3 regions of the Micromonospora sp. NPDC050397 genome follow, and region 3 is predicted to be linked to each of the others. Evidence: riboswitches for the same ligand, from Rfam matches in the RefSeq annotation. Region 3 holds a riboswitch; each other region holds the start of a gene.
What was found. Region 3 has a riboswitch for cyclic di-AMP ahead of ACI2K4_RS34745 (M23 family metallopeptidase). Riboswitches for the same ligand answer to the same signal wherever they lie in the genome.
Positions count from the first base shown of each region.

Region 1 (7,590 bases), on a different contig from region 3:
GGCCGTCCGGGACAGGACACGGTCGAGGACGCGCCGACGTACCTCGGGTGCGGGTCGGCTCCGCCCCGCCTCGGCCAGCCCGAGCAGGGCGATCCGCACCTTGTCGTTGTGGGCGAGACAGGGCGGGCAGAACATCAGGTGCTCCTCGAACGCCTCCCGGTCGGATTCCAGCTCACCGACGCGCCAGCGCCCCATCAGGCCGACCACGACCGCGCAGCTCACCTCGGACGCGCCCACGTCGCGGCCTCCCCCAGTTCCGGCTCCAGGCAGCCGACCAGCCAGTCCCGCGCCGATTCGAGGAGCAGCGACAGCTCCTGCGGCGAGTGGCCGGAGACCCGTGCGGCATCGTCGCGCGACAGCCCGGCCGCGTCCCGCAGCACCAGGACGATCCTGGGCTGGATCGGCATCCGCCGCAGCGCCCGGACCGCCTGGTCCACGGTCGGTACGGCCTGCTCCGGCCAGCCGACCACGTCCTCCTGCCACCAGCCGGCCCACCGGTCGTCCTCGGGCAGGAACGGTCCGGCCGACGGTGGTGGGCCGACCGGCTTCCGGTCCAGCCACCCGCTCCCGGAAAGTTCCCGCAGTACGGCCGCGAGCAGGGCCGGGCGGAGTTCGGGCTCCGCGTACGCGTCGAGCCGTAGCGCGCGAATGGCCGACACCACCGCCCGCTCCGGTACGTCGACTTCGGCATCCGCCGCGACCGCGACCCTGGCCAGCAACAACGCGACCGGATAATCCCGGTCGACCAGCAGCTCGACCGCGTCCGGTGTGCCGGCCGCATCCGTTTCGCTGACCGCATCCGGTTTGCCGGCCGCATCCGTTTCGCTGACCGCATCCGGTGTGCCGACCGCATTCGGTTTGCCGGCAGCGTCCGTTCCGCCGACCACGTCCGCCCCGCCGACGGCGAGTCTTCGCCGCGGCGCCCCGTCGCTGCCGGAGCCGGTCATGGATGCATTCTTGTCTCTCCCGTACCGGCCGCACCAGAGCCGGACGGTCGACGTACGCCGATCCGCCCGGGGTCGCGTCTCCCTCGGGTCGACGTTGACCGAACCAGACCGACCGGACCAGGCCGTTGCGTTCGCGACACCTCGCGACACCCAGCCCCAGACGTGTCAGCGGGCGCCGGACGGGGTAATCCGGCGCTTACTGGCGAGCACGACGAGAGGGACGACGGTGATCAACGTGGTCGACCGGCCGGGCACCGATGTCTGACGGCACGGCGGCGCCCGACCCGGACGACGTCGGGGCGGAACCCGGAAGGAACCCGGACGCCGTCGGGGCAGAGCCCGGAAGGAACCCGGACCAGGGCGATCCGGAGCGGGACGGTTCGCCGTCCCGGGGGCGGGTCCACGGCCGGTTGGAGCGGATCCAGGGCGCCCAGGAACGAGTGCACAGCACCTGGGAGAGCCTGCCCTGGTTCCTCCGTTGGGCGGTCGTCTGGAGCGCCTGCCTACTCGTGGTCGCGGCCGGGATCTACCTGCTCGCCACCGTCGCCGCCCGGCTGGCGCCACTGACGATCGCACTCGCCGCGACCCTCTTCCTGGCCGCCATGCTCGACCCGCTGGCCGTACGGCTGCGCCGGTGGCGGCTGCCCCCGGCAGTGGCGGCGCTGCTCTCCCTGTTCCTGCTGCTGGCGGTGATCGGCGGGGCGGCGTACCTGGTCTGGACCCTGACCGCCGATCAGTTCTCCAGCCTGAGCAAGCAACTGGACGAAGGGCTGGACCGGACTCGGGACTTCGTCACCAACTCCCTGCCGGTCAGCCCGGAGCAGTTGGACCGCTGGACCAAACAGGCCACCGAGGGGCTACGCCGGTCGACGCCGGACCCGATCGCCGGTGCCCGTACGGCGGCCGAGGTGGCCGGTGGCGTACTGCTGATCTTCGTGCTGCTGTTCTTCCTGCTCAAGGACGGTCGCCCGATGTGGGGCTGGGTGCTGGGGCGGGTCGGCGACCGGTCCCGGCCGGCGTTCGTGCAGGCGGGACGGAACGGCTGGCACACGCTGAGCGCGTACACCCGGGGCACGGTGGCGATCGCGGCCATCGACGCCATCGGCATCGGTCTCGGGCTGGTGCTGCTCGGTGTGCCGCTCGCCCTACCGCTGGCGGTGATCACCTTCCTCGGCGGGTTCATCCCGATCATCGGTGCCACCGTCGCCGGCAGCGTCGCGGTGCTGGTCGCCCTCGCCGCGAAGGGGCCGACCACGGCACTGCTCACGCTGGTCGTGGTGATCGCGGTGCAGCAGCTCGAAGGCAACCTGCTCGAACCATTGATCATGAAACGACAGGTACGCCTGCACCCGGTGGTGATCCTGGTGGCGGTCACCGCGGGCACCCTCTTCGGCGGCATCCCCGGCGCGTTTGTCGCGGTACCGGTCACGGCGGTGGTCTACCGGGTGGTCGACACGGTCTCGGCGCTGCGGCAGGGCAGGGAACCGACCTGACGTACGTCCTCCGCGCGGATGACCGCGACCAGGTCAGCGGTTTTCGCGCAGTGCCGCCGCCAACTCCTCGGCGGTGAAGTCGGCCTCGTAGGTCACGCTGCCCGGCTGCTGCTTGCGCCCGCCGGTCGCCAGGTCACCGGCGTCCACCGGCTCGAAGCCAAGCTCCTCGACCAGGTCGGCGATCGCTCGTTTGGCCTGGGGGTCGTCCCCGGACATGGGGATGCCGTACCGCTCCTGGGCCGAGGACTGACGGGCATGGTCGCGCATGTTCTCCGCGTGCAGGGTGTTGAACGCCTTGACGACGTGCGCGCCCTTCAGGTGCTGCTGCACCATCTCGCTGGAGGTGGTCTGGTCCTGGTCCAACTCCGGGATGTGCCCGTCCCGATCCGGGTAGTAGTTCCCGGTGTCCATGACCGGTTTGCCCTTCAACTCCGCCGTCGGCAGTTCGTTGTACCGACCGAACGGCACCGCGACGATCACCAGGTCACCGAAGCGGGCCGCTTCGGAGGAGCTGACCGCGTGCGTACGGTGTCCCAGTTCGCCCACCAGGTCCTGGAGTGTCTGCGGTCCCCTGGAGTTGGCGATCGCGAGTTCGTGGCCCGCCTCGGCGAGCCGACGGGCAAGCGTTCCGCCGACATTGCCGGCCCCGATAATCCCGATGTGCATGCCACGGGTTACCCGCCGAGGAGCGGCCCGAACAACGGGCGCCGACCCCGGAACTAGGGCGCGGCCCCGAAACTGGGCAGGCGCTCGGCGAACCAGTCGGCGGCCTGGTCCGAGACCTGTTCCAGCGCACCCGGCTCGGGGAACAGGTGGGTCGCGTCGGGGATGATCCGCAGTTCCACCTCCCCGCCGAGCGCGTCGCGGGCCTGCTGGTTGAACTGGATCACCTGCTCGTCCCGCCCGCCGACCAGCAGCAGGGTCGCCGCCCGTACGCGGGAGAGGGCCGGACCCGCCAGGTCGGCGCGACCGCCCCGGGAGACCACGGCCGGTACGTGCTCCGGCCGCTCGGCCGCGGCCACCAGTGCCGCCGCCGCGCCCGTGCTGGCCCCGAAGAGTCCGACCGGCAGGGCCGCCGTGTCGGGCGACCTCCTCAGCCAGTCGATGGCGCTGACCAGCCGTGCCGCCAGCCGCGCGATGTCGAACCGCAGTTCGGCGGTCTCCTGGTCGACCCGGTTCTCCTCTGGGGTGAGCAGGTCCACCAGTACGGTCGCCAGCGCGTGCCGGTGGAGCACCCGGGCGACCGCGACGTTGCGTGGACTGCGCCGGGAACTTCCGCTGCCGTGGGCGAACAGCACCACGCCGACGGCCCCCTCGGTAGGGGTCACCAGGTCCGCGGCGAGTTCCACGTCTCCGGCCGGGATAGCGGTTTCGGTCGTCTCTGTCTCCACCCGGTCTCCGATACCCCGAGTCGGGACGAACAACCGGGTGTTGACCACCTCGTCCGGTGGGACGAGGTGGACCGCGCCGCGGCCTGGTGCCCCCTACCGAAGGGGCCGTTTGCCATCGCGCCGTTCGGGAAGGCCAACGGGTGAGCAGGGACACGACCACGGTGGCCGCGGCAGCGGCCCGCGTCGAGCGATCGTGAGGAAACCCATGAGCCGCCAGAAATCCGCGAAGTCGGAGTCCGGACGTACCAACGCCAGCCCGCCGCAGGACAAGCGCGACAAACGTGACAACGCGGGGCGAGACTGGGCGGACGACGCGGCCCAGGCACGGGCCTCGGACGACCCACGACGGGTCACCCCGCACGACCAGAACGGCGTCCCTTCCACCGGCGACCGCTTCTGACCCGACAGCCGGCATCACGTGGACGACGCCCCGTCGGACCCTCGCACGAGGGCCCGGCGGGGATTTTCGACCGGGTCCAACTCCCCGGTCAGCCACGCTCAACTTTCCCATCCCATATCGTCCCGTCTCATACCAGAAGATTTCGCTCGTGGCGAGTGGAGATTTGGCCCTGAAAAGTCCAACTGATCCGGTAATGTCACCCTCGGTTCCGACCCGGTGGTTACCCCCTCGAGCTGTCGGCGACGACCGCCGCCCAATCGCTTCGTGCGAGCCGGGGAACCAGGTAGGTGGGGTGAATCCGCACTCGCGGTAGGGGTCGTTCCCGTCCCGAACCCGTCAGCTAACCCGGTCGGCGGCCGACGGGAGGAACGTGCGTGACGACACCCATGCGTCAGCGGTTCTCGCTGGCCCTGACCCTGCTCACCGTGGTCAGCGTGCTCGCCGGTACGGCAGCCGCCGGGCCAGCCTCGGCCACACCCACCGGACCGGCCACCACCGGCGACGAGGGCGGCAATCCCCTCTTACGTGACGTCCTGGAGTCCACCGGTCGCGGCTTCGCCGCGGCGAGCAATGCCGTGCGGAACGCGCGGGAGCGCCAGGCCGCGTACGCCGACGAGCTGCGGCGGATAGAGGAGCAGCTCGACTCGCTCGGCCCCGAGGTCGGCGAGGTGGCGGTCAGCGCCTACCGGATCGGCCGGATCGGACCGATCAGCGCGTTGCTCGCCAGCGCCGGCCCGGACGAGTTCATGGAGCGTGCCGAAGGTCTCGACCTGATCGCCCAGCGTGACAACAGCAAGCTGCGCAAGCTTCGCGAGGCCCGCGACCAGGCCAGTCGGGCAAAGGCCGCCGCCGACGCCGCCCTGGCCGAGGAGCAGCGGCAGCTCGCCGTGATGGCCAAGCAACGGGAGGCGGCGGAACGGGCCCTCTCCCTCGTCGGTGGGGCCAGCACCGAGGGCTTCGTCAACACCTCCTCACCCGTCGCGAGCCCCGCCCCGCGCAACCGGGACGGTTCCTGGCCGGCGCAGTCGTGCAACCGGGGCGATCCGACCACCCGGGGTTGCCTGACCCCGCGTGCGTTGCACGCGCTCAACGAAACCCGGCGGCTCGGCTTCACCCGGCACGTCTCCTGCTACCGCAGCGGCGGACCGTTCGAGCATCCCAAGGGGCGGGCCTGCGACTTCTCCGCCGAGCCCGGTGGCTTCGGCGGTGACGCGAAAGGCGGCGACCGGACGTACGGCAACAACCTGGCCGCGTTCCTGGTCCGCAACGCCGACCAGCTCGGCGTCCTCTACGTGATCTGGTACCGGCAGATCTGGTTCCCGGCGACGGGCTGGAAGGCGTACTCCTCCGCGCAGGGCGACCCGTCCAGCGACCACACGAATCACGTACACCTGTCGCTGCTCTGACGGTCCGACGGGCGTCAGCTCCCGGGTTCGTCGGGTGCCGGATCCTCCGGCCGGGTCGCCGGTCCCGGACCCCGGGCCTCGGTCACCGACGCCCGGCGGGCGGGCGCGCGGCCGGGCGGCTGCTGTGGTGCCGGGCCGACCGGATGCGGCTCCGGGTTCGCCCTGCTCACCGGCTCGTCACAGGTCACCACGAACCGCTCACCGTGGTGGATCACCTCCACCGACCCGGTCCGGTCGGTGTTGCGCAGCGCGTACGTCGTCTCCCGCTCGCGTACGTCCACCCGCAGCCGGTGCCCGCGCCAGACCAGTGAGAACTCCAGCCGATCGATCCGGTTCGGCAGCCGGGGGGCGAACGAGAGGATCTCGCCGTGGTCCCGCATCCCGCCGAACCCGGCGACCAGGGCGATCCAGGCGCCGGCCAGCGAGGCGACGTGCACCCCGTCCCGGGTGTTCTGGTTCAGGTCGTGCAGGTCCATCAACGCGGCTTCGCCCAGGTAGTCGTGGGCCAGTTCGAGGTGCCCCACCTCGGCGGCGAGGACCGCCTGGGTGCAGGCGGACAGGGACGAGTCGCGGACCGTACGCCGTTCGTAGTAGGCGAAGTTGCGGGCCTTCTCCTCCGGGGTGAACGCGTCCCCGCGCCAGTGCATCGCGAGCACCAGGTCGGACTGCTTCACCACCTGCTTGCGGTACAGGTCGAAGTACGGGTAGTTGAGCAGCAGCGGGTACTTCTCCGGCGGGGTGGCGGCGAAGTCCCACTCCTGGAGCCGGGTGAACCCGTCCACCTGCTGGTGTACGCCCAACTCCTCGTCGTACGGGACGTGCATCGCGTTTGCCGCGTCGCGCCAGGCGGCGGTCTCCTCGTCGTCCACGCCGAGCCGCCAGGCGTGGTCGCTGTGCCGGGAGACCGCCTCGGCCGCCGCCAGCAGGTTCCGCTGGGCCATCAGGTTGGTGTAGACGTTGTCGCTCTTCACGGCGGTGTACTCGTCCGGGCCGGTCATGCCGTCCAGGTGGAAGTGGCCGTCGCGGTCGTGGTGCCCGAGGGAACGCCAGAGCCGAGCGGTCTCGACCAGCAGTTCCAGCCCCACCTCCCGCTCGAAGTTCTCGTCGCCGGTGGCCTTGACGTAGCGGCGTACGGCGTCGGCGATGTCGGCGGCGATGTGGAACGCGGCCGTCCCCGCCGGCCAGTACGCCGAGCACTCCTGCCCCCGGATCGTCCGCCACGGGAAGGCGGCCCCGTTCAGCCCGAGGGTCCGGGCCCGTTCCTGGGCCATCGACAGGGTCGAGTGCCGCCACCGGAGCCCGGACGCCACCGCCGACGGCAGGGTGTACGTCAGCACCGGCAGTACGAACGTCTCGGTGTCCCAGAAGACGTGCCCGTCGTAGCCCGGACCGGTCAGCCCCTTGGCCGCGATCGGCCGCAGCTCGGCCCGGGCACCGGCCTGGAGCACGTGGAACAGGCCGAACCGGACCGCCTGCTGCACCTCCGGGTCGCCCTCCACCCGTACGTCCGAGGTGTCCCAGAAGGTGTCCAGGTAGTCGCGCTGCTCGCGGAGCAGCCCGTCCCAGCCGGAGAAACGGGCACCGGCGAGGGCGGCGCCGACCTGGTCCCGCAGAGCCGGCCGGGAACGTTGGCTGGACCAGCCGTACGCGACGTACTTGTCCAGCCGGACCTTCTCCCCGCCGGGTGCGAGGATGCAGGTGACGGTGGTCCGGGCCCAGTCGTCGAAGGTCTCGGTGCTCAGCGTGGTGCGCTCCGGCCCCTCGAGCTCGTGCCCCATCGCGGCGGCGAGCCGCAGTCCGCTGGCCCGGGTGCGGTGGATCAGCAGACCGCCGTCCTCCAGCGCCAGGTGCTCCTCGGCCTCCAGCGGGGACTCCAGCACCGCCGCGACCCGGGGGTCCCGGCTCTGTGCCGGCAGCACCTCGTTGGCGACCAGTTCCGACTGCACGATCAGT
Region 1 is NZ_JBJDPS010000003.1:622,219-629,808, forward strand. It holds gene ACI2K4_RS13755 (hypothetical protein) at 1-237, opposite strand, end outside; gene ACI2K4_RS13760 (hypothetical protein) at 219-947, opposite strand; gene ACI2K4_RS13765 (AI-2E family transporter) at 1,205-2,440, shown strand; gene ACI2K4_RS13770 (NADPH-dependent F420 reductase) at 2,474-3,106, opposite strand; gene ACI2K4_RS13775 (dienelactone hydrolase family protein) at 3,160-3,831, opposite strand; gene ACI2K4_RS13780 (hypothetical protein) at 4,037-4,231, shown strand; cyclic di-AMP (ydaO/yuaA leader) riboswitch at 4,472-4,602, shown strand; gene ACI2K4_RS13785 (coiled-coil domain-containing protein) at 4,618-5,637, shown strand; partial or broken gene ACI2K4_RS13790 (glycoside hydrolase family 65 protein) at 5,730-7,590, opposite strand, start outside.
Region 1: linked by a shared signal. The riboswitch ahead of ACI2K4_RS13785 (coiled-coil domain-containing protein) and the one ahead of ACI2K4_RS34745 (M23 family metallopeptidase) in region 3 are both predicted to bind cyclic di-AMP.

Region 2 (7,590 bases), on a different contig from region 3:
CCTGGTGCGCGCGTCGGACGTACTGATCCGGGTCGACACCGACCGGGCGGCGATCACCCTCGGACTGCGCCGCGGCACCACGATCGCGGTGCTCCCCACCGACCCGCTGGCGCTGGCCGGGCTCCCCGAGGTGCGGGTCCTCGCCGACGAGGCGGAACTCCTCACCGCGCTGCGCGAATCGATGCTCGACGAACACCTCACCCCGTTGCTGGACGCGATCCTCGCCCAGGTCCGGATCGGTGCTCGTACGATGATGGGCTCGGTCGCCTCGGGCGTCTCGTACGGCATCCTGCGGGCCGCCGACGGACTGCCCGGCACCTCGGCCGAGAACGTCGGGACGCTGCTCGCCGCGCTCGACCTCGCCGACCTGGTGGACCTGGTGCCCGGACCAAACGGTGAGCCGACCGTGCAGCGCAAGACCTGCTGCCTCGCCTTCACCCTGCCCCAGCCGCGCATCTGCAAAGGCTGCTGCATCCGCTCCAGCTGAGGTGTAAGGAAGGGCCCCTTGTTAACGCATAGCGTTAACAAGGGGCCCTTCCTTACCTGTGGGAGGGTTCAGGTGGTCAGCAGGGGGCGTACGTCCCAGATCCACACCCCGCCGGTCAGCGTCGGCTCGATGCCGGTCAGGGCGACCATGCCGGCCCGTAACGCGTCGGCGCGTCTCTGCGGGGCGAGCACCACCACACCTGCCCGCCACGAGCGCAGGTCGGTGAGGGCTTCGGTACGCCGCCGTTGGTCGACCCGGGGCACGGTGCCGGTCCGGGCAATCGCGTCGAAGAACCGGCTGGTCGGCGTCGGTGGCGCGGAGAAGAGCGCCACCCTTCCCTCGGGTCGCCCCGGCCGGGTGTCCGGCCCGAGAAAGTAGCCTCGGGCCAGCGGCAGGTCCAGTCCGGTCTCGGCGGACCACCGCAACGGGTCCGGATAGGTCGACGCGGGCAGCGGCAGGGCCACCAGACTCCGCCCGCCGGCGACGTACTGCCGCCAGGTGCCGGCGGTGACAAACGCCGGGGTGGGCGGGAGCCGCTCGACCGGGACCGGCAGCGGTGTGATCGGCAGCAGTGCCATCACGAGGACGGTCCCGGTGGCGAACCGGACCCCGGTGCGGTCGTGGCCGGGAACGTGGGCATCGTTCACGCGGGCATCGTTCACGCGGGCATCGTTCACGCGGGCATCGTTCACACGGGCATCGGACACACGGGCATCGGACACGCGGGCGACCGGATCGGCCGCCGCCGGGTGCCCACGGGCGAGTTCGGCCGCCCGGGCGCAGCCGAGCGCCAGCAGCAGGCCGATGATCGGAACGATCGCCAGGGCCCACCTGGTCGGCACGGCCGAGTCGAGCAGTGGGACGTCCTCCAGCACCGCCCAGACCGACGGAATGCCGGTGTCCCGTCCGCGCCAGTGGATCCTCGGGCCGAGCGACATGACCGCGAAGAGGAGGCCGGCGGCGGCCAGGCCGAGCACGACCGCGGATCGGCGTAGCCACCACACCAGGGCCACCACGAGTACGACCAGCGGCCAGCCGAGGTACGCGTTCTGCTCGCTCGCGTTCTGCGCCAGCCGAGCGGCGGTCGACCGGTCCCCGGCCAGCGACTGCCCCGGGAAGGTGACGTACGAGGCGAGGTCGGCGCCGTACGCCCGGATCGAGCGGGGCAGCCCGGAGTAGGACTGTGGTCCGAAGAGCTGGACGTAGAGCGGGTATCCGAGCAGGATCAGCGCCACCCCGGCGGCGAGCCCCAGACCGGCCAGGAACGTCCCGGCCGCGTACCGAAGCTCGGGCCGGCGGGCCACCACGACCGCCAGCACGACGCCGAGGCCGACCGCGGTCATCAGCAGGATCTCCAGGTTGATCAGACCCTGCCAGACGATCAGCAGCCCGAGCAGCAGGCCGTTGCGGGGCCAGCGGCCCGGCTCGCGCAGCCGCAGCACCCGCCAGACGATCAGCGGAACCATGAACTGACCGACGATGTTCGGGTGGCCGTTCGCGTGCGAGACCATCGCCGGCGCGTACGCGCAGAACAGCGCGCCGACCCAGGCCGCCCCTCGGTGGCGGACCAGGTGCCGGGAGAGCACGAGGTACCAGGTCGTGGCCGTGGCGAGGAGCGCCAACGTGAGGAAGACGTTGAAGGCGATCCTGGGTCCGCAGAGGAGGGTCACCGGCGCCAGCGGGACCGAGACCCCGAGTACGGAGGTGTTCGCCATGATGTTCAGACCGTCCGGCACGTTCATCCGGTCGGACCAGAACGGGTAGTCGCCCCGGCTGACCACCCGCGCCCCGTGCGCCAGCATCCACTCGAAGAACGCCTGGTCAGCCTCGTTCTCCCGAACCCCGGAGCCGGGCCGGAGCCAGAGTCCGGCGGTGATCCAGACGGTCAGTCCGAAGTAGCTCAGCAGCGCGGCGACGTCCGCCAGCGGACCACGCCGGAAGCGGTGTGGTGGCGTGGGCGTGGGCGTCTCCGGCGTGGGCTCCTTCGGTGGACCGGTGGCACGAAGATGAGAGGTAGTCATGTCTGTTCGGAGGGTAGCGAAGGCTAGCGGACGGCCGGGCTCGATCACCAGGATCCGCGTCTTCCATGCCCAAACGTCCGGAAGCCGGACGGTACGGATCGACGTAACAATCCGTTCGTGCCACGCCGATGCCTCAATTTCCCTACGGTCGTCCTAGATGGTTCACTCTGTCGGTCCAGGGTGCAGGTCGAGTTTCAGATCGCGAGGAATCGACGCATGGCAGAAATCACTGGGGATCAACGGGTCCAATCCGAGGTACTCGAAGGTCTCGCGACCGCCGTGAACCACCGCAGATGGTTCGTTGAGCTGGCGATGCCGTACCTGGGTGACAACCCGATCGAGATCGGCAGCGGTCTCGGCGACTACGTGCTCGAGTGGGCACCGCACTTCCCCCGGTTCACCGCCACCGAGGCCGACCCCGACCGGCTGGTGGCGCTCAAGGACCGACTCTCCGCCGAGTCCAACGTCGAGGTACGGCAGATGCTGCTCCCGCAGCCCGAGCCGGAGCACGGCGACTACAGCGCGGCTGTCTCGTACAACGTGCTGGAGCACATCGAGGACCACGTCGGCGCGCTGCGGAGCATGTCCGATCTGGTCCGTCCGGGCGGGGCGATCGTCCTCATCGTCCCGGCGTTCCAGTTCGCGATGGGCCCGGCGGACATCGCCACCGGGCACGTCCGGCGCTACACGAAGAAGACGATGCGGGCGGCGCTGACCGAGGCGGGCCTGACCATCGAGCGGTTGCACTACGCGAACGCGCTGGGTCTGATCGGTTACTACATGGCGACCAACGTCTTCCGGCTGATGCCGAAGGAGGGCCCGATGGTCAAGGTGTACGACACCCTGGTGTTGCCGGTGACCAAGGCCGCCGAGCAGATCGTCCGCCCCCCGTTCGGGCAGTCGGTCTTCGCCGTCGCCCGGGTCCCCGGCGAACCGACCGCCTGACCCGACCGCTCCATCCGACCGCTCCATCCGACCACTCGGCTGGACCGCCTGACCCGACTTCGGGTTGCGCTCAGCGGCCGGCACCGACACCGTCTACCCGTCCCCGGTGTCGGCGACGGCCGCTCACTGCGTGTCTGTCCCCCGGGTTCAGCCCTTGACCTGGTACGTGGGGCGGATCACCGCGCGGGCGAGGGTGTGGAAGGTCAGGTTGAAGCCGACGTACGCCGGGCTGGCGTCCGGGGTGACGTCGAGCTTCTCCACGTCGAGGGCGTGTACGGCGAAGAGGTAGCGGTGCGGCCGGTCACCGGCCGGCGGCGCGGCCCCGCCGTACTCCTGGGTGCCGTAGTCGTTGCGTACCGCGAACGCGCCTCCGCCGGTGGCTCCGGCCTTGCCGGCGCCCCGGGGCAACTGGGTGACCGAGGCGGGGATGTTCACCAGCACCCAGTGCCAGAATCCGCTGGTGGTCGGCGCGTCCGGGTCGTAGCAGGTGACCACGAAGCTGCGCGTCTCCGCCGGGAAACCGGACCAGGCGAGCTGCGGTGACTGGTCGTTGCCGCCGACGCTGGGGTGCGTGAACTCGGCGTCCAACGGCTCACCGTCGCGTACGTCGTCGCTGGTGACGGTGAACGCGGGCACCGGCGGAAGCACGTCGTACGGGTCCGGCGGAATCGCTCGGTCGAGGTTCATCGGGAAGTCCTTCCAGTGATCGGGTGACTCGGAGTCTTTCTACCCTGCCCCGGCCCACCTACGGCTGCCGGTGCCGAAAGACGTACGGACATCGGCGGGCGCGGGCTTCGCCCGAGCGGTCCGTTCGACCTGGTCCGATCGGCCCACGCGAGGTGGCACGGTTGGTCGGAAGCGGCCCGGAAATCGGCCGGACTGCCGCCGAGGTGGCGTCCAGCCCACTCCAAGGGTCGGGGCGTGCGGACCGCCGAGCGGGAAATGCGACATCGTGCGCCGGGTCGGCAAAAGGCGGTACGACCATGGACAGCAAAATCACCCAGGGTGTCGACAAATACTTTCCGTGATCATACAGCGACCATCACAAATCGAGGAAAGTAGCGGCGTTGGTCACGGTTTTCGCAGGCCAAGCGGGCTTGGCAAGAACATGAACGGACCAGTAACGTCAGCCCGTCTGGTCCGGCCATTAGTCACCGCGGGTGACACCGGAACAGACCCGCTGAGTCGTAACTGTTACGAGCCGGGGACCCACAGTAGTTTTGGGGTGAATCCGCGAGACATTCGCGGTAGGGCGAGCTTCCCGTCCGAATCCGTCAGCTAACCCGGTAGGCGGTATCGGAAGGAGAACATGCTCCGTGCAGCGCAGTATCTGCCGTGGCCCCTCCCTCGGCCACGTCCCCCGTCACCTGCTCAGGTCCGCCCGCGCGCAGGCGCGGCCGAAGACGCTGGATCACTAGGCCACCCGCGTACGACCGTCGACGCGAGCATCGCGAACGGTCGGTGACACGAGTACGCGCGACCGGCAGGTGGACGGAAACGTACGGCACTGATTTGTCGTACGCCCTCATCCGGTAACGCATTCCACCGCGCAAGGCGGTGGCGGATCAGCACGCCCTGATCCGGCAGCCCGGGTTGGCGGCCGATGCCGCCGGACCTCGCGCGCACTCGTCACGCGACCGGCCCCGGCAGAGACCCCACGCCATCCCGAATCATGTGCCCCCGATCGCAGATCGGCACATCTGCGGAGGAAATCGAATGAAGCATCGTCAGCAACTGCGACTGCGTCGCATCGTGACCGCCAGCCCGTACCGGGTCAGCGTTGTCTCCGCCGCGGTCCTCGCGGTGGGTCTGACCACCGGCATCCTGCTCACCCAGGGCCACGAGTCGGCCCTGCCGGACACCTCGGCCGTGGCCGTCTCCGAGAAGCTCGGCGGCCAGGCCGCCGGCGAGATCGCGCCCAGCCTCACCACCCCCACCCCGGATGCCCCGGCCCCGGTCGCCACCTCGGCCGCGCCGAGCCCCACGCAGTCGGCCCCGGCCGCCGCCAAGAAGGCCACACCGACCGCGGTCAAGGCGGTCAAGAAGGCACCGCCGGCCGCGAAGACGCTCGACTACGACTACGAGGCGCAGATCAACGGCTGGTACTGCGGCCCGGCGGCGACCCGGATCGCCCTGACCGCCCGGGACAAGACGCCGAGCCAGGACGCGGTCGCCTCGGCCCTGGGCACCACGATGAACGGCACCAACTCGGCCGACGACACCACCCGGGGCCTGAACAGCCTGGCCAAGACGAACTTCTACTCGAGCACCTTCATCCCGGGCACGCCGTCGCCGGCTCAGATGGACCGGCTCCAGGCCGATGTCGTGCACGCGATCAGCAGCGGGTACGCGGTGGTGGCGAACATCGTCGGCTCGGCGACCGATGTCGACGGCGGGTGGCACGCGTACGACGGGGGCCACTACCTGACCGTCGTCGGCTACCGCGACAACGGGCGGACCGTGCAGATCGCCGACCCGGCGTTTGTCAACGGGGTCAGCTCCTACTGGATGAGCACCATCGACCTGGCCAACTGGATGGCCAGCCGGGGCTACTCAGCCTGATCCTTCCTCCCCCCTGGCCCCGGGTGCCGACCGAACCGGTCGGTGCCCGGGGCTGCCCGTACCAGCGGGACGATGGCGGCGGTGCCACAACCATCCACGGACGTGCGCGTTGACACTGTCGTGACCATGGCCCGCGCCGACCAGGCGGACACCGAAGACCGTTGGGTCGGGGCGGCAGTCCGCGCCCCCGGTCGCCACCACGAGTCGGTCGCCGTGCGCCCGTACATCGAACGAAGGGTTCTGGTGATGGCCGTGCCGTGTCAGGTGTTGACCCCGTGAGCCGCGTCGACGAGCCGCTGACCCGCGCGGGGATCTGGGAGGCGGCGGCGATGACCATCGCCCAGCACGAGGACCGGGGTACGTCGTACGCCCCCGGCACCTGCGCCTGTTGCACCCCGGACGGCTGTGCGCAACTGCGCTGGGCGATGGACGTGCGCGCCGGGCGGGACCCGGAGTATCCGATGGGCGCCCCGGTCCCGCCCGACCTCAAGTCGCTCGGCTAGCGTGCCGGGTCGCTCGGCCAGCGTGCCGACCGGCCACGGTGGTCACTCCTCGGACGCCCCGACCGCGAGCCTGGCGAACTCGTCCATCCCGCCGTTCCACATAAAGTCCGAGGTCTGGCTCAACCCGATGGCGATCAGCCCCTGGTTCGGGTCGTTGAACCAGGTCGTGCCGTAGCCGCCGTCCCAGCCGTAGCGTCCGGGCACCGGCGAGACCGCGTCCGGCTCGACCGCGACCGCCATGCCCAGCCCCCAGCCCTTTCCCGACAGCAGGACACCGCCACCGGTGATCTGCTCACCGGTCAGGTGGTTCCTGGTCATCAGCTCGACCGACTCCGCCGACAGCAGTCGCTCGCCCCGGTGGACCCCCTTGTCCAGCAACAGCCGGGCGAAGGCGAGGTAGTCGTCGGCGGTCGACAGCAGCCCGGCGGAGCCGGACGGGAAGACGGGCGGGCTGGCCCACTCGCTCGGCGTGGAGACCGTACGCGACTCCAGCTTGCCGCTGGCGAAGTCGGTCATGTAGTAGCTGGGCAGCCGGCGGGTGTATTCGGCGGGCAGCCAGAACCCGGTCTCGGTCATGCCGAGCGGGTCGAAGATCCTGGCCCGGAAGAAGTCCCCGAGCGGCTGGCCGGCGGCCCGTGCCACCAGCACCCCCAACACCAGCGTCCCGACGTTGTACTGCCAGCGCTCGCCGGGCTGGCAGATCAGCGGCAGGGCGCCGAACTGCTTGATCCACTCGTCCGGGTCGTGCGGCGTACGCGGATCCGGCGCCCCCAGGACGAGCTGCCGCTCCTGTGCCGCGTGAACGATCGGGAAGGGCGGGTCGAAGGTCGGTTCGAGGATGACGCCGGAGCCCATCCGGAAGGTCAGCAGGTCCTCGACCACGATCTGACGGTCGGCCGGCACGGTCTCGTCGAGCGGCCCGTCGATCGACTTGAGCACCTGTCGGTCGGCCAACTCGGGCAACAGCCGGTCGACCGGCTCGGCCAGACTCAGCCGACCGTCCTCGACCAGCATCATCGTCGCGACGGCGAGGACTGGCTTGGTCATCGACGCGATCCGGAAGATGGTGTCG
Region 2 is NZ_JBJDPS010000005.1:31,939-39,528, forward strand. It holds gene ACI2K4_RS18985 (hypothetical protein) at 1-487, shown strand, start outside; gene ACI2K4_RS18990 (hypothetical protein) at 556-2,508, opposite strand; gene ACI2K4_RS18995 (class I SAM-dependent methyltransferase) at 2,725-3,453, shown strand; gene ACI2K4_RS19000 (YbhB/YbcL family Raf kinase inhibitor-like protein) at 3,601-4,140, opposite strand; cyclic di-AMP (ydaO/yuaA leader) riboswitch at 4,622-4,761, shown strand; gene ACI2K4_RS19005 (C39 family peptidase) at 5,170-6,015, shown strand; gene ACI2K4_RS19010 (hypothetical protein) at 6,291-6,518, shown strand; gene ACI2K4_RS19015 (serine hydrolase domain-containing protein) at 6,561-7,590, opposite strand, start outside.
Region 2: linked by a shared signal. The riboswitch ahead of ACI2K4_RS19005 (C39 family peptidase) and the one ahead of ACI2K4_RS34745 (M23 family metallopeptidase) in region 3 are both predicted to bind cyclic di-AMP.

Region 3 (7,590 bases):
GAGTGGAAGGAGCAGCAGGCCGGCTGACGACCGTGCCGGCATCCGGCCCTGTGGTGCCGCCGCCCGTCCCTGCGAGGCCGGGCGGGCACGGGGCTCACGGGCCGGACGGGGTGCGGGGACGGCACTGCCGTTCCGCCCCCGCCCCGGACGGAAGGGTGCGGGACCGAAGGCGGACCGGGACATGCTCCGCGGCCGGGTTTCGGGACGGCCTGGTCAGTCCAGGCCCTCCTGCCGCAGCGCGTACATCATGAGGAACGTCCGGTAGGACTCCGCGGACACGTCCGCGCACTCGTCCGGCCGTTCGGTCCACGTCGACGTGTTGTCGAGGGCCCGCCGACAGGCCGCCTCGGCCTCTGCCTCGGACGGGATGCTGGAGATGAACGCGGCGATCAGCAGTACCACTGCGAGGACGACCACGCCGATACGGATGCGCATGGTCGTCCAACGACCGTGCGCCCGGGCCGGTCACTCGTGGCGGGGCACCCGGCGGCGGTCGATCCGACAACGGCCGGGGCCGTCCGTCCGGGCCCGTCCGCTCATTCGGAGTCGTCGGTGAACGGCGGCAGGTCCGGCTCGATGAACAGGCCGGCGTACTGCGGGCTGGGCAGCGGGGCGGCGGTGGCGGTGTTCGCCGTCGTCATCGCACTGTCGTGCTGCCGCGGGGTCGTGCGGGCAGTCGTGGTGGTCATCTCGGTGTCCTGTACGTATAGGTGTGAGGTGGGCGCCCCGTGACCGAGCCGCCGGTGCGCATGGCCGGACTGGTCCCGACCGGTACGGCGAAAGAGGAGCCGCCACCGGTGTCGCGCCGCTCCGGGGGCGTCCGGACCATCATGCGGTGCAAGCAGACTGTAACCCTCCCGGCACGGCTTTCCCCCGGAATTGCGAGCCCGGCGTGACGGTCAGTGCGGCGGTGCGGGCTCGATGTTCTGGTTTGCGTGGAAGAGGTTGTGCGGGTCGTAGGCGTGTTTGACCTTCGCCAGCCGGCCGAGATGGCCGCCGTAGGTGGCCCTGACCCGGCCCCGGCCTTCGTCTGCCCCGAGAAAGTTGACGTAAGCACCGCCCATCGAGTGCGGGTGCAGCGCCTCCCAGTAGCTTACGGCCCAGTCGCGCAGTGCCGGCGCGTTGGCCGGGTCCGGGTCGATGCCCGCGATGACACCGGACCAGACGGCGTCCCGGTAGGCCCAGGCCGTGTCGTCGGGGCCCACCCGGCCCGCGGCTCCGTCGACCGGGTACAGGTGCATGGTGGACAGGTCGGTGGGTCGGCTCGCCGCGAAGGCCGCGTGCACGTCGACCGCGTCGTCGGTGATCCCGTCGAAGAAGTCGCCCCGCCAGTACCACTGGAGTCCTGCCGGGAGCAGTGCGTCGAACATGGCCTGGAGAGCGGGGTAGGGCATCGGCGCGGTGAAGTGGAAGGCGGGCGGACCCGGTTCGTCCACCACGGCGAGCGTCTGCTCCAGAGCGGCCGGATCCGCGGTGGAGGACCAGACGACGCCGCACATCTTCCGCCCGTGGATCTTCTCGGGGAAGGGCGGAGCGGGAGGAACGGACAGCGAGGCGAAGAAGCCGTACAGGTCGTCCGGTGCCTGGGGCAGGAAGTCGCGGTACCAGCGCATCACGTCCTGGAGGAGCTCCAGCGGCCAGACGGTGATCCCGACGCCGACCGTGTCCACGGGGTGCAGCTCGAAGTCGAACGACGTGACGATGCCGAAGTTCCCGCCACCACCGCGCAGCGCCCAGAACAGGTCGGCGTTCTCGCTCGGGTTCGCGGCCACGAAACTGCCGTCGGCCAGGACCACGTCCGCGGAGACCAGGTTGTCCACCGTGAGGCCGTACTTGCGGGTGAGGTAGCCGTGCCCGCCGCCCAGGGTGAGCCCGCCGACGCCGGTCGTGGACATGATCCCCGCCGGTGTGGCCAGGCCGAACGCGTGTGTCGCGTGGTCGAGCTCGCCGAGGGTCGCGCCGGCGTCCGCCTGGGCGGTCTGGGTCGCCGGGTCGACGCGTACGCCGTCCATCGGGGACAGGTCGATCGTGACGGCCCCGTCGGCGACACCCAGGCCGGGGCCGCTGTGGCCGCCGCCGCGCACGGCGAACTCCAGACCGTGCTCACGGACGAAGTCGACAGCGGCCATGACGTCCGCCGTGTCGTGGCAGCGCACCACGGCCGATGGCCTTCTGTCGATCATGGCGTTGTAGACCGAGCGTGCCTGTTCGTACCCCGGGTCGTCCGGGCCGATGACCGGGCCGCGCAGGGCGGTCCTCATCGTCTCGAGTGTGGTGCCGTCCATGGCCGTCTCCTCGCGTGCGCGCGCCCGGCCTCCCCTGGCTCCATCTCGGCGGGTGAGGCTGCTTGCGGGCCGACGCCGGCACCTGAGAATGCCGCGCAGACGGGACCGAACACCGAATGTCGTGTCCTCCAAGCGTCCCGCCGCTCCGGGGCGCCCGCAATCGCGGAGGGCGGCGTCGGGGCCCGACTCGGAGGTCCTGTGCGGTGAGGAGACGGCCGGGAGGTCCTGCGGGAAGCGGGATCGGGCGGTCCGGCGGTCTTTGCGGATGAGGCGTCGCGCAGGCCGACTGCCCAGGTTTCGGGGTGTGTTGACGCGTCCTTCCCGTCGGCGGGCATTCCTGCCGTGCGGGGAATGGGGGAGCGGTGGCCGCAGGTGGTCGGAGCACCGCCCCGGATGGCGTAGAGTTGCAATCACAACGACGCGGGGTGGAGCAGCTCGGTAGCTCGCTGGGCTCATAACCCAGAGGTCGCAGGTTCAAATCCTGTCCCCGCTACTGAAAGACCGAGGCCCGGATCCTTACAAGGATCCGGGCCTCGGTCGTGTGCCGGAGTCGACCTCCGTGGCCGGGCTTGACCTTGACGCTACGTAAAGATCTAGCGTTTCCGGCATGGAGTGGTCCATCCAGGAAATCGCCCGTAGAGCGGGCACCACCAGCCGGACGCTCCGGCACTACGGAGATCTCGGTCTCCTCGTGCCGAGCCGCACGGGTGCCAACGGCTACCGCTACTACGACCAGGACGCGCTGGTCAGGCTCCAGCGCATCCTCCTGTTGCGGGGGCTCGGCCTCTCACTGCCCGCGATCAAGGACGTGCTGGAGGGGCAGCGGGACACCTCCGTGGCGCTCCGGGCCCATCTGCGCCTGCTGGAGCAGGAGCGCGAGCGCATCGGCCGGCAGATCGCGTCGGTGCGGACCACTCTCCACAGGACCGAGGAAGGGGAAGGGCTCATGGCCGAGGAAGTGTTCGACGGCTTCGACCACACGGTGCACGAGCAGGAGGTGACCGAGCGCTGGGGCCAGGAGGCGTACGAGCGCAGCGACCGGTGGTGGCGCGGGCTGAGCCCGGACGGGCGCGCGGGCTTCCAGGGCGCGCACGACGCCATCGCCCGGGACTACGGCGAGGCGAGGGCGGCCGGCCTGGAGCCGGGGGGCGACGAGGTGCAGGACATCGCGCGCCGCCACTGCGAGTGGCTGTCGGCGACCGCCGAGGTCACTCGTTCGTATGTGACGGGCATCGGTGAGATGTACGTCGCCGATCCCCGCTTCGGGAAGAACTACGATCGCCACGGGGACGGAACCGCCGTCTTCGTACGGGATGCACTGACGACGTACGCGCGGCGCCGGCTCTCCGACTGACCATCGGGGGACACGGGGCTCCGGTGCGCTCCTCCCACAGGCCGACGACGGGTCGCCGCACGGCGCGGCTCCGTCAGGCCGGGGTGGAGCGCTGTACCGTCCGCAGCCGTGGGCGGAGCGGGCAGGGAGTGCACAGGTGGGGAAGCGGGACGTACGAGGGCGAGGTCGAGCCGAGGGGAACGCGCGCGCCCGGAGGCTCGTGCGCCTGCTGCCCACCCTCATGATCGCCGTCGGAGTGGTCTTCGACCTCGCGACCCCGACCGCGGTGTCCGCCGTTCCGCTCTTCGCCGCGGCCCCGCTGATCGCGGCCCCCTTCTTCTCGTTGGCCGCCACCATCCGCACAGGGGTGGCCGCGACCCTCGTGGTCCTCGTCATCCGGGTCTCCGACGGCGTGCTCGCCAAGGTCGTGCCGATCACCGACCTGCTGACCCTGATCACCGTCGCCGCGCTCTCCCTCGTCATCAACCGCGTCGTGTGGCGCGGCAACGAACAACTGGCCTCGGCGCGGGTCATCGCGGAGACTGCGATGCGCGCGGTGCTCCCGGTACCCGAGGACCGGATCGGCGGGCTGCTGGTCGCGGCGCGGTACGAGGCGGCGCAGGCGGACGAGTTCGTCGGCGGAGACCTGTTCGCCGTCGCGGACACGCCCTTCGGGGTGCGGCTGGTCGTCGGGGACGTACGGGGCAAGGGGCTGGACGCCGTGGCGGCGGTGGCCGTCGTGATCGGGGCGTTCCGTGAGGCCGCCGAGCAGGAGCGGTCGCTGGAGGGAGTGGTCCAGCGGCTGGAGAGGGCGCTCGCCCGGGAGAGCTCGCGGCGTGGCGGGCTCGACTCGATGGAGGGGTTCGTGACCGCCGTGCTCGCCGAGATCCCGGTGGGTTCGGACATGCTGAGGGTGATCAACCGCGGCCACCCCGAGCCGATCGTGCTCCACGCGGACGGTGCGCTGGACGTGCTGACGCCGACCGAGCCCGCGTTGCCGCTCGGTATGGGCCTCGACGCCTGGCCGGACCGTTCGGACGAGTGGGCTCTGCCGTCCGGGGCGACGTTCCTGGCGTTCACCGACGGGCTTTCGGAGGCCCGGGACGCGAGGGGGGTCTTCTACGACCCGGCGGCCCGGCTGCGCGGCCGGCTCTTCCCGGGACCCGAGGAACTGCTCTCCGCGCTCACCGACGACGTACGGCTGCACACGGGCGGCCGGTCGACGGACGACCTCGCGCTCCTCGCGGTGGGGCGGCCGGCGCGGGGGCAGCCCGCACGGCGGAGGACGGTGAAGATCGTGGGGCGGGATCGTGAATGACCGTCCACGACCGTCCGTGGTCGAAGGGTGCCGCTGCGCATAACATTTGACGCAACGTCAGAAAATGTTATGGAGCTGATGGGCGCTCAACTCGTCCGGTTGGGGTCGATTGGTCCCTGAAAGTCCAGGCCCGAGTCGTGAAAGATCTGTGGGAACAGCTTGGAATCGGACCCGAGTGTCTATTAACGTTCGATAACGCAGCGCGGTTGTCCCAGTCGTCGCCAGAGGCGGCACCGTGCGCAGCGCTTAATCCCGCAAGGGAACCGGGGAACCATTTACTTGGGGTGAATCAGACACCTGAGTCCTGTGAGGGACGAAGGCGTCCGTAGGAGACCTTCCTGCTCCGAACCCGTCAGCTAACCCGGTAGGCGAGAAGGAAGGAAAGGAGCGCGCCCACGTGGCGTCAAATCAGCCTGCCCCCGAGGCTCCGGCACCCTTCAGGACCGGCGGTCCCGGTGAGGACGGCAGGACGTGGGAGGAATGGAACCCCACCGAGGACTCCCTCCGCCCCGTACGCGGTAGGCATCGCGTAGCCAAGCAGCGTGGCTTCGCCCGCAGCTCCACGGTCCTCGGCGTCGGTGTCATCGCGGCCGTCGGTGCGGGCGGCATGGCCTCCGCGCAGAGCAAGCCGCCGGTCTCCATCTCTCTTCCCGATTCCATCGCGGACAACCTTCCCGATGCCAAGTCCCTGCCCGGCGTGGGCGCGTTCATGTCCGCCGACCAGGCCAAGGACGCGGTCACCGGGGCCTCCCCGCTCACCACCGCCGGCATCACGGCCGCCGAGGCCGAGTCGGGCACCACGGACGCCGGCGAGGCGCTGCGCGCCCGCATCCTCCAGCAGGCCGAGCAGCAGCAGGCCGGGGCCGAGGCCGAGGTCAGGGCCGCGGAGGAGAAGGCGGCGGCCGAGGAGGCCGCGGCCCAGGCGGCGAAGCAGCAGAGCGCCGCCGAGGCGAAGGCCGCCGCGAAGAAGAAGGCGGCCGAAGAGGCGGCGGAGAAGAAGGCCGAGGCCGAGCGCCTCGCCAAGCTCGCCGCCAGCTACGCCATTCCGACCTCGTCGTACACCATCACCTCGACCTTCGGCCAGTCCGGCTCGATGTGGTCCTCCGGCCACCACACCGGGCTGGACTTCGCCGCTCCGACCGGCACTCCGGTCAAGGCCGTGCACAGCGGTACCGTCAAGTCGGCCGGCTGGTCCGGTTCGTACGGATACCGCACGGTGCTGGAGCTCGACGACGGCACCGAGGTCTGGTACTGCCACCAGTCCTCGATGGACGTCACCGCCGGCCAGAAGGTCAGCACCGGTGACACCATCGGCCGCGTCGGCGCCACCGGCAACGTGACCGGCCCGCACCTGCACCTGGAGATCCACACCGCGGACGGCTCGGGCATCGACCCGATGGGCTGGCTGCGCGGCAAGGGCCTCTCGGTCTGAGCGCCCGCGCCGGCACACGGCGCACCGAAACCCCGGCGGCCCTGGCGCACAACCCCCCGACGTCAGGGCCGCCGGCCTGTCCGGACGGCTGCCCGCGCCGGTGGCGGACCTCGGACCGACCGGGGAGCAGCGGGCCGAGCCGACCGCCGTATCGGCCTGTGGTCCGGGCCCCGACGGTTCCCGTCCGAGGCCCGGCCCCGGCGGGAGGGGAGAGCTCAGGACGGCGGTGCCTGTGTGGGCGGAGCGGATCGGCTGCCGTCCTCCAGGTAGGGGTTGTAGCCGCCGTAGTGGCGGTGCGGTGCGGGGATCCGCTGCGGAGCGGGCCCGCCGTAGGTCTGCCGGCGTGGGAACTGCGGTTGCGGCCCGTGAGCGCGCATCCGGCCCGTGGTGCGTGCCGCGAACGTCAGGGCGGGACCCGCGACCTCCCGGCGCTGCCAGAGGTGGTGCAGCAACTCCTGCTCCCGGAGGGCGAAGTCGGCGTCCGCGCCGTCGTGGCGGGCCCGCCGGCGCAGCATGGCCAGGGACGTCGCGAACGACTCGTACTCCGCGACCGCCCGTGCGGCGGCCCTGCCCCGTGCGCGGTCCGGGCCCCCGCTGTGCCAGTGCCTGGCCATGTCGCGGGCCACGCCCCGCGCCCGCATCGAAGCCAGGGCGAACGGCTCGGCGGGGGTGAGCCAGCCTGCCGCCGCGTACACCGGCAGCTCCGTGGAGAGCGTCCGGAGCTCCCGCTGCCGTGACCAGACGGCCAGCCAGGTCACCAGGCCGAAGCACGGCACCATGAACGCCCCGTACACCGCGTAGAAGCCGTACGGGCCGAAGGACGACGAGCCGTTCCACAGGGCGTGCATGCCCATGGCGAGGGCGAGTCCCAGCAGCGGCAGCACGACCCGGCGCACCCGGTGGCGCGCACCGCCCAGTGCGGCGATCCCGAAGCCGATGCCGGAGAGCACCGTGAACAGGGGATGCGCGAAGGGGGACATGACCACGCGAACGAAGAACGTCCCGGCCGTCAGGGACGCGAGGCCCGTGGTCCCCAACTCCTGGTCCTCGCCGAAAGCCTGCCCCAGGTAGAGGATGTTCTCGGTGAAGGCGAAGCCGGTCGCGGTGAATCCGGCGACCACGATGCCGTCGACGACACCGCCGAACTGCCGTCTGCGGAAGAGGAAGATCAGTAGAACGGCCGCCCCCTTCGCGCACTCCTCGACGACCGGGGCGATCACCG
Region 3 is NZ_JBJDPS010000024.1:16,836-24,425, reverse strand. It holds gene ACI2K4_RS34780 (ABC transporter substrate-binding protein) at 1-27, shown strand, start outside; gene ACI2K4_RS34775 (hypothetical protein) at 214-435, opposite strand; gene ACI2K4_RS34770 (hypothetical protein) at 537-689, opposite strand; gene ACI2K4_RS34765 (FAD-binding oxidoreductase) at 900-2,285, opposite strand; tRNA gene ACI2K4_RS34760 (tRNA-Met) at 2,705-2,778, shown strand; gene ACI2K4_RS34755 (MerR family transcriptional regulator) at 2,893-3,639, shown strand; gene ACI2K4_RS34750 (PP2C family protein-serine/threonine phosphatase) at 3,839-4,936, shown strand; cyclic di-AMP (ydaO/yuaA leader) riboswitch at 5,170-5,322, shown strand; gene ACI2K4_RS34745 (M23 family metallopeptidase) at 5,334-6,368, shown strand; gene ACI2K4_RS34740 (PrsW family intramembrane metalloprotease) at 6,584-7,590, opposite strand, start outside.